4 regions of the Novosphingobium sp. BL-52-GroH genome follow, and region 4 is predicted to be linked to each of the others. Evidence: predicted binding sites of a transcription regulator. Region 4 holds the regulator's gene; each other region holds the start of a gene.

Region 1 (2,196 bases), on a different replicon from region 4:
CCACGCCTCCAATGCAGCCTTGCGGCTCGTGGTCGCGACATAGACGTCGTGAAATCCGATCGATGTCCGAAAGACCTTGAGGGGACGCTTCGCCATCCCCGCTCAACGCACGAGGAACCCATCGGCGCCCGCGCGCTTTGCGAAAGTCATGAAATTCGCGACGTACAACGTGAATGGCGTCAACGGCCGCCTGCCGGTGCTGCTGCGCTGGCTCGCGCTCGCCGAGCCGGACATCGTGTGCCTGCAGGAGTTGAAGGCGCCAGACGAGAACTTCCCGGAAGATGCGATCCGCGATGCCGGCTACGAGGCGATATGGCATGGCCAGAGCCGCTGGAACGGCGTCGCCATCCTGAGCCGCGTCGGCGAAATCCACGAAACCCGCCGCGGCCTGCCCGGCGATCCAGCGGACGAACAGAGCCGCTACATCGAAGCGGCGGTGAATGGCATGCTGGTCTGCGGCCTCTACCTGCCAAACGGCAATCCGCGCCCCGGCCCCAGGTTCGATTACAAGCTGCGCTGGTTGGAACGGCTCCACGATCACCTCGCCACCCTGATCGGTTTGGATGCCCCCGTGGTGTGCCTGGGCGACTTCAACGTCATGCCGACCGATCTGGACGTCTATGCGCCCGAGCGCTGGCGCGATGATGCGCTGTTCGCACCCGAGATCCGCGCCGCCTACGCACGGCTACTTGACCAGGGCTGGGCCGACGCGGTGCGCGTCCTGCACCCGGACGAGACCATCTACACGTTCTGGAAATACTGGCGCGGCGCCTTCGAGCGCAATGCCGGCCTCAGGATCGACCATGCCCTGCTCAACCCGGTTGCGGCAAAGCGGCTGATCGCCGCCGAGGTCGACACGCGTCCGCGCGGCTGGGACAAGACCAGCGATCATGCGCCGCTCTGCATCGAACTGTCAGAGCGCACCGTGACGCGCAAGCGAGCCAAAACACCAGGGAAATCCCCGGTCCGCCTCACTTCCTGAGCGCTTCTCGCCGCTGTGAGCGCACAACTGCGCATATCGCCTTTCCAAGATTCTTTTTCGTTTTCAGCCCGTTGCTTAGCGTACGATCCCCCGAGTTGTCCGAGCGGACGCCTTGACGGAACAGGGTACAAATAAGAACATATGGCGAACACATGAGTCGCCCTTGACCAATGATCCTGCACACCGCCCTTCCCTCGCGGCTGCCCGCCGAGCAGCTCGCCGTGCTGCGCGCCCAGATTGCGCAAGTCCAGGCCGTGCGCGGTCCGGTGCTGCCGTTCGGCGTGGCGGAGATCGACACCCGGCTTGCCAGCGGCGGCCTCGACGCTGCCGCACTTCATGAGATAGCCGGCGCCAGCTCGAGCTGGAGCGACGACGCTGCCGCGACGCTGTTCGCTGCCGGCCTCGCCGCGCGCTTTGCCGCCGGTGCAGGCATGACCGTGCTGTGGGCGCTCAGCCGCTTCGACCTCTACGCCCCCGGCCTCGAGCAGGTCGGCCTCGGGCCCGACAAAGTGCTCTACGCGCAAGGGGCCAAGGATGCCGAGGTCCTGGCGCTGGCCGAAGACGCTTTACGCGACGGATCGCTGGCCTGCGTGATCGCCGAGGTCAAATCGGCCGACCAAACCGTGACGCGGCGCCTGCAGCTTGCCGCCTCCGATGGGATGACGCCGATGCTGCTTTACCGGCGGCATCGCTCGCGCGAGCGCAGCCCCCTCGCTTCGCCGTCCGCAGCGATGACCCGATGGAGCATAGGCACTGCACCGTCCTTGCCGCTGCCACACCCGGGCGTCGGCCGCGGGCAATGGTCCGTCGAGCTTTTCCGTCAGCGCGGCGGCAATCCCTTTTCTCTTTGCGTCGAGGCCTGCGATGACCAGGGTTGCCTCGCTCTACCTGCCCCAGCTGCCGATCGAGCGACTGCGCCGGTTCGAGCGGCCATCCGCGCCGCCTGACGCGGCCGCGCTGACGCCTCGGTTCGCGCAGGCGATCGACGACGATCCCGGCCCCTGCTCGGTGCCGCGTGGCGGCGGCTGGCGCCCTGGCGCACGCTGGGCGCAAGGCGCGCTTGGCGCCGCGCCGACGCCGTCAGACATCGATGCCCTACCCGCGCACCAGCGCCCGACCATGCGCGAGATGGGGCGGCGCAGCGAAACCGCCGATCACCCTTTTCGCGCGATGGCCCCCGACGATGGCGGGCCAGCCAGTGCAGCCAGGCCATC
Region 2 (2,196 bases), 600 kb from region 4:
CGCTCGATCTCGTCACCCACGCGGCGTGCTTCCTCGGGACCGTCCCAGACGCCGACGACGCGCACTTTCTCGCCGGCATGGCGCTCGGTCCACAAGGTCTTGCCGAGGCGCTGGCTGTTCTCGCTGATGAGGCCCGATGCGGCGCCCAGGATTTCCGGGGTGGAACGGTAGTTCTGTTCCAGCCGGATCACCTTGGCGCCGGGGAAGTCCTTTTCGAAGCGCAGGATGTTGGCGACTTCGGCGCCGCGCCAGGAGTAGATCGACTGGTCGTCGTCGCCCACCACGCAGATGTTCTGGCGGCCTTGCGCGATCAGGCGCAGCCACAGGTACTGGACCTGGTTGGTGTCCTGGTACTCGTCGACCATGACGTACTTGAAGCGCTGCTGGTACTGTTCCAGCACCTCGCGCCGGGTGCGCAGGATGTTGAGCATGTGGAGCAGCAGGTCGCCGAAATCGCAGGCGTTCAGCGCCTTCAGCCGCTCCTGGTAGAGTTGGTAGAACTTCTGGCCCTTGCCGTTGGCATAGGCCTCGCTCTCGCCCGCGTCGATGTCGGAGGGATTGAGGCCGCGGTTCTTCCAGCGGTCGATGCACCCGGCGAGCTGGCGGGCGGGGAAGCGCTTCTCGTCCACGCCCTCGGCGACGATCAATTGCTTGAGCAGGCGCAACTGGTCGTCGGTGTCGATGATCGTGTAGTTGGACTGCAGGCCCACCAACTCGGCATGGCGGCGCAGCATCTTGGCGGCGACCGAGTGGAACGTGCCCAGCCACGGCATCCCTTCCACCGCCGGGCCGATCATGTGGCCCACGCGCTCGCGCATCTCGCGCGCGGCCCTGTTGGTGAAAGTGACGCACAGGATCTCGCTCGGCCAGGCGAGGCGATTGCGGATCAGGTGGGCGAGCCGGGTGGTGAGCGCGGCGGTCTTGCCGGTGCCGGCGCCGGCCAGCATCAGCACCGGGCCTTCGGTGGTCAGCACGGCATCGCGCTGCGGCTCGTTCAGGCCCTCGATCAGGACTTCGGGCGTACCCGGGGCAGAGGGAGGGGCTTGCAGATTGTTCACCGTGAACAACTAGGGAACGGCGTGGCCCGGTGCAAGCCCGCTTCGTCGCAGGCACGGAACATTCCCCGGCCCGGATCGTCGTTCCTGCAGCGATAAAAATATCTGGAGAGTGAGAAAATGCGCAAGTTGCTGTTCGCGGGGTCCGCCATGCTGGCCCTGCTCGCCGTCCCTGCCGCCATCCAGGCGCAGGACGCCCCGCCGGCTCCCGAAATGCCCGCCGCGCCGTCCGCAGCCCAGATGCCGCCACCCGCCGCGGCGCCGTCCGCCGCGACCGCGCCGATGCTGACGCCCGAGCAGAAGGCGAAGTATGACACCTGGCCGGCCGCGCAGAAGGCCGACTACGATGCCTGGCCCAACGACTACAAGGTCTACTACTGGACGCTCAACGCCGACCAGCAGAAGGGCTATTGGGCGCTGACCGCCGACCAGCGCGGGCAGATCTACAAGATGACTCCCGAACAGCGGCAGATGGCGTGGAACTCGGTGGTCCAGCAGATGAGCGGCGAGACGCCGAGCACGCCTGCGGGTCAGGCCAACCCTCCGGGCGAAGGCATGCCGACCGCGGGGGTGCCCGATCCCCAGGCCGCCGCCCAGGCCGCCCGCCCGGCGATGCCCGCCGACGAGAACTACCAGGGCGGGCCGTACAAGGGCGCGCTGACCCCGCCGCCCGCGACCGCGATGGACAAGAAGTACCCCAAGTGCAGCAAGACGGTGACCGACAGCTGCATCAATCCGCGAGGGAAGTAAGCCACGTCGTCCCGGGCTCGACCCGGGACGATGGCCCCGTGCGGGCTATCGCTTCCAGGATGTCCCGCGGTCCCGGATCAGATCCGGGATATGCCCTTGTGCCCGATCAGCTTGCGATCCGCCGCAGCAGGTGCAGCCGCGCCTTGCCGACGTCGCGTTCGGTTTCGACCTCGAAGCCCTTGATGGCGACGGGCTCGCCCTTGGCGGTTTCGAGGCTGACCCAGGTGGTCTCGCCGATCCAGCCCAGCCGCGCCAGCTTGTCGACCGCCACGGCGCCCGCGCCGGTATCGTAGGGCGGGTCGAGCAGGACGAGGTCGAGCGGTTCCTTGGCCGGGCCCAGCGACAGCACCGATCCGGCCCGCACGTCGCTGCGCCCTTGCGCTCGCAAGTT
Region 3 (2,196 bases), on a different replicon from region 4:
CGGGTGAGCCGATCATCCAGCTTCGACCAGTACTCGACGCGGTCAGTCAGTCGCTTGTCGTTGACGATCACGAGCAGATCGTAATCCGACTGGTAGCCCTTGGCGGTATGGGGCTCGTCCACCCAACCGCCGCGTGCGTAGGATCCGTAGAGAACGAGCTTGAGGATGCGCCCCTTCTTCTTCCAGTCCTGGGTTGCAAGCGCGATCGCCTCCTCGAACTCCTCGAAGATGACCTGCACCACGCGTTCAAGTTCGCGCTGTTTGTTCCCGGGAAGATGATCGAGGTCGGTACGCATTGCGCCGATTCTGCCGCCTCGCCCTGCAGATGGCAAGCACGAGGCAACAGCACGCTCACCGGCGCCGCGGCCCCCTCCACCACGGACGCCTTTCCTCGAAGGCATCCGCGAGGATCATCAGGCCTGCCCCGAACTGCGCCGCGACCTCGCCCATGGCGATGCCATGGCGCTGGGCAAGCTGCTCGTAAGTCGCATCCTCGATACATAGGCCACGCAAGATGTCCTGTTGCAGCGGTGTCATCCGGGCCAGCCCAGATGCGAACGCCTCCTGAATTCATGGCGGCTAAATCCCAGAAGCGCAGCCCCCTCCCCTTCCCTCGCTCTCGCCTCGTTTGTGCCCTTGCGATCCCGGCCCCAGACTTGGAGTTTAAATACCTTGCACATCGCCAGCCTCCAATCGCGCCCCAGAACCATCATGGCTTCCCCCGCAGGGCGGAGGTGGGCGGCGAAACGACCGGACAGGATCGCCGTGGAGCTGGGCCCGGCATCCGCCAAGACCGGAACACCAGTGGAGGAGCCGGGTCCGAAGGGCACGGCTTGCGGGCAACGCGGGCGAGCCTAGACAGGGAGCGCGCCCACTCCCGCAGCTTCGGGAGAGGCCCTCACCAGTGACGCCGGGCGCGGGATTCGCGCGCACGTCCTCATCGCGGCCGGCATAGCCGGCCCCCGCGCACCAGCGATGCGAATTGGATGACGTTAGTAATGCTACGGACGTTTCACGAAGGCGGATCACTCTCCTACTGCGAGCACACGCACTTGCGTACGCTCCGGGCCGATGGGGAACAACGCGATCCCCCGCCCTGGCGGAGGGCTCGAGTTAGAATTGCTACCGGATGTCAGCCAGGAGCGTGGTCTGCGGTCATTACTGAGCACATAGCCTACCGAAGATTCTTTTTCGTTTTCAGCCCGTTGCTTAGCGTAAGATCCCCCGAGTTGTCCGAGCGGACACCTTGACGGAACAGGGGACAAATAAGAACATATAGCGAACACATGAGTCGCCCTTGACCAATGATCTTGCACTCCGCCCTTCCTTCGCGGCTGCCTGCCGAGCAGCTCGCCTTGCTGCGCGCCCAGATTGCGCAAGTCCAGGCCGTGCGCGGTCCGGTGCTGCCGTTCGGCGTGGCAGAGATCGACACCCGGCTTGCCAGCGGCGGCCTCGACGGCGCCGCACTTCATGAGATAGCCGGCGCCAGCGCCAGCTGGAGCGACGACGCTGCCGCGACGCTGTTCACTGCCGGCTTCGCCGCGCGCTTTGCCGCCGGTGCAGGCATGACCGTGCTGTGGGCGCTCAGCCGCTTCGACCTCTACGCCCCCGGCCTTGAGCAAGTCGGCCTCGGGCCCGACAAAGTGCTCTACGCGCAAGGGGCCAAGGATGCCGAGGTCCTGGCGCTGGCCGAAGACGCTTTACGCGACGGATCGCTGGCCTGCGTGATCGCCGAGGTCAAATCGGCCGACCAGACCGTGACGCGGCGCCTGCAGCTTGCTGCCTCCGATGGGAAGACGCCGATGCTGCTTTACCTGCGGCATCGCTCGCGCGAGCGCAGCCCCCTGATTCAACCATCCGCGGCGATGACGCGGTGGAGCATTGGCACCGCCCCCTCCTCGCCGCTGCCCCACGCCGGCGTCGGCCGCGGGCAATGGTCCGTCGAGCTTGTCCGTCAGCGCGGCGGCAATCCCTTTTCTCTTTGCGTCGAGGCCTGCGATGACCAGGGTTGCCTCGCTCTACCTGCCCCAGCTGCCGATCGAGCGACTGCGCCGGTTCGAGCGGCCATCCGCGCCGCTTAACGCGGCCGCGCTGACGCCTCGGTTCGCGCAAGCGATCGACGACGATCCCGGCCCCTGCTCGGTGCCGCGCGGCGGCGGCTGGCGCCCTGGCGCACGCTGGGCGCAAGGCGCGCTT
Region 4 (2,196 bases):
TGCTGGCGCTGGTCGCGCTCACCACGGCCGGCCCCGTGCGTGCCTTCGTCGCCCCGCGGGACGAATTGCTGGCGGCGCGGGCGCTGCGCCACCTGGCGATGTTGCTTCTGACCGGCATCGTCATCGACCTCGTGCTCATGCCGATCGGGCTTTTCCACTTCCACCGCGCGGGCATCTACGGCGCCCTGGCGAACGTCCTCGCCATTCCGCTGACGACGTTCGTGGTCATGCCCCTGCTTGCCGGTGCCCTGGTCCTCGACGTGCTGGGAGCAGGCTGGCCGCTATGGTGGCTGGCGCAGAGCGCGATCGACCTGTTGACCGGCCTGGCTCACTGGTTTGCATCGCGGCCGGGCGCCGTGGCGATCCTGCCGGCCGGGGCGAACGGTGCCTTCCTGGTGTTCGTGGCCGGAGGCTTGTGGATCGGCTTGTGGAGCGGGCGGGTCCGCTGGATCGGCCTTCCGCCTGCGCTGCTTGGCGCGGGACTGCTCGCCGTCGCTTCGCCGCCCGATATCCTGGTCTCCGGAGACGGGCGCCACGTCGGCCTGGTCGAGGCCGGTGGCCAGCGGCTGTTCGTCCTGCGTGACGGCGGTGAAGGCTATGCGCGCGACAACTTGCGCGAACTGGCCGGCATGGAAGGCGATCCCGTACCGCTCAATCGCTGGCCCGGAGCGCACTGCAACCGCGATTTCTGCGCGCTCCCACTGAAGCGCGAAGGCGGCACCTGGCGCCTGCTGGTATCGCGCGGGCGGGACGCGGTGCCCGAGCGCGCTCTCGCGGCGGCCTGCGATCGCAGCGACATCGTGATTTCCGATCGCTGGCTTCCGGGCAGTTGCCGCCCCCGCTGGTTCAAGGCGGACCGGGGCCTGCTGAACCGAACCGGCGGACTTGCCGTGCACTTGTCCGAGCGGCGGTTGGCCACCGTCGCGGATGGCGAGGGCGAACACGGTTGGTGGCGCCCCTCGGAACCGGGGCCAGCGACCATTCCCGACCCGCCTCGATGATCGGTCGGAAATCGTCAGGGAGCTTGCACTGAGGTTCGCACGGGGCTCGTGCCGCGACACCTCGTTTCAGTGATAGCGCCGCAGCAGTCCTGCAAGCTTGCCCTGGACTTCGACTTCGTCGGGGCCGTAGATCTGCGGTTCGTAGGCGGCGTTGGCGGGATCGAGGCGGACCATGCCGTTTTCCCGGCGCAAGTACTTGAGCGTCGCTTCTTCGCCGCGGATCAGGGCAACGACGATTTCCCCGTCGCGGGCGGTGTTGGTGCGCTTCACCAGTGCGAAATCGCCATCGAGAATACCTGCCTCGACCATGGAGTCCCCGGACACTTCGAGGGCGTAATGCTCCCCGGAGCCGAGCAATGCCGCAGGGACCGACAGCGATGACTGCCCTTCGAGCGCTTCGATCGGAACGCCGGCGGCAATTCGGCCATGCAGCGGAATCTCGATGACGTCGTTGGCTGCTTCGGGCGCGCGCTGGGGCGTGCGGCCGGGCGTGTCGTCGTTGCTGTTGGCCGGCGCGGGGCGCGGGGCCCTGGTGCCGGTGTCGTCAGGCTGGCGCAAGACTTCGAGGGCGCGGGCACGATTGGGCAGGCGACGAATGAAACCGCGTTCCTCGAGCGCCGAAATCAGGCGATGCACGCCCGATTTCGATTTCAGGTCCAGCGCTTCCTTCATCTCCTCGAAGCTGGGGGAGATGCCGCTTTCCTCAAGCCGGGCCTGGATGAAACGGAGCAATTCGTGCTGCTTGCGCGTCAACATTGTCGCTGCCTTCTCGTTGCGACCGGGCGAAGGTCCCTTCGGCCGGGAATGTTCCTATCGCGAACATTGCGAGAACAATTAAGCAACGAATTTAACTGCGTCAAGCAATGCCTCAGGCGATACCGCCATTCCGGAGCAGGAATATGCGCACTTCGTCACCGGGCTCTGCGGCAGGTGCGCGGGCGGGTCGATCGATCAGTACGTTGCTGGCGGCTAGCGAGGCGAGGGCGCCGCTGTCCTGTATCGCGTGCGGCACCACGGTTTCGCCGTCCCACCATCCACGCAGGAATTCCCGGCGTGGCCCGTTGGCGCGGACCGGAGTGCCGAGGCGGGTGGTGATCCGCATCGGCAGTGCCTCGCCAGCCCCCAGCATCCGGCGCAGCAGCGGGAGGAGGAAGTGATAGGCGGTCACGAAGCTCGACACGGGATTGCCCGGAAG

Evidence for each region. Region 4 encodes LexA, which represses DNA repair genes until DNA is damaged. Its sites were predicted from a motif close to GTTCCNCNCTTGTTCT; they were not measured.
Region 1: ACFFDA_RS08965 (ImuA family protein) is a predicted target of LexA. The motif match lies at 1,117-1,132, and genes of this name have one in related genera.
Region 2: ACFFDA_RS17225 (ATP-dependent helicase) is a predicted target of LexA. The motif match lies at 1,061-1,076, and genes of this name have one in related genera.
Region 3: ACFFDA_RS07610 (ImuA family protein) is a predicted target of LexA. The motif match lies at 1,269-1,284, and genes of this name have one in related genera.

Annotation. Positions count from the first base shown of each region.
Region 1 covers NZ_CP171150.1:272,031-274,226, forward strand. Annotated here, with positions in the region: gene ACFFDA_RS08955 (hypothetical protein) at 1-96, opposite strand, end outside; gene xth (exodeoxyribonuclease III) at 149-982, shown strand; gene ACFFDA_RS08965 (ImuA family protein) at 1,153-1,929, shown strand; gene ACFFDA_RS08970 (DUF6504 family protein) at 1,847-2,196, shown strand, end outside.
Region 2 covers NZ_CP171152.1:958,976-961,171, reverse strand. Annotated here, with positions in the region: gene ACFFDA_RS17225 (ATP-dependent helicase) at 1-1,058, opposite strand, end outside; gene ACFFDA_RS17220 (hypothetical protein) at 1,176-1,805, shown strand; gene rsmD (16S rRNA (guanine(966)-N(2))-methyltransferase RsmD) at 1,912-2,196, opposite strand, start outside.
Region 3 covers NZ_CP171149.1:1,772,882-1,775,077, reverse strand. Annotated here, with positions in the region: gene ACFFDA_RS07620 (HEPN domain-containing protein) at 1-296, opposite strand, end outside; gene ACFFDA_RS07615 (hypothetical protein) at 352-537, opposite strand; gene ACFFDA_RS07610 (ImuA family protein) at 1,305-2,081, shown strand; gene ACFFDA_RS07605 (DUF6504 family protein) at 1,999-2,196, shown strand, end outside.
Region 4 covers NZ_CP171152.1:363,972-366,167, reverse strand. Annotated here, with positions in the region: gene ACFFDA_RS14330 (ComEC/Rec2 family competence protein) at 1-1,001, shown strand, start outside; gene lexA (transcriptional repressor LexA) at 1,068-1,757, opposite strand; gene ACFFDA_RS14320 (molybdopterin molybdotransferase MoeA) at 1,870-2,196, opposite strand, start outside.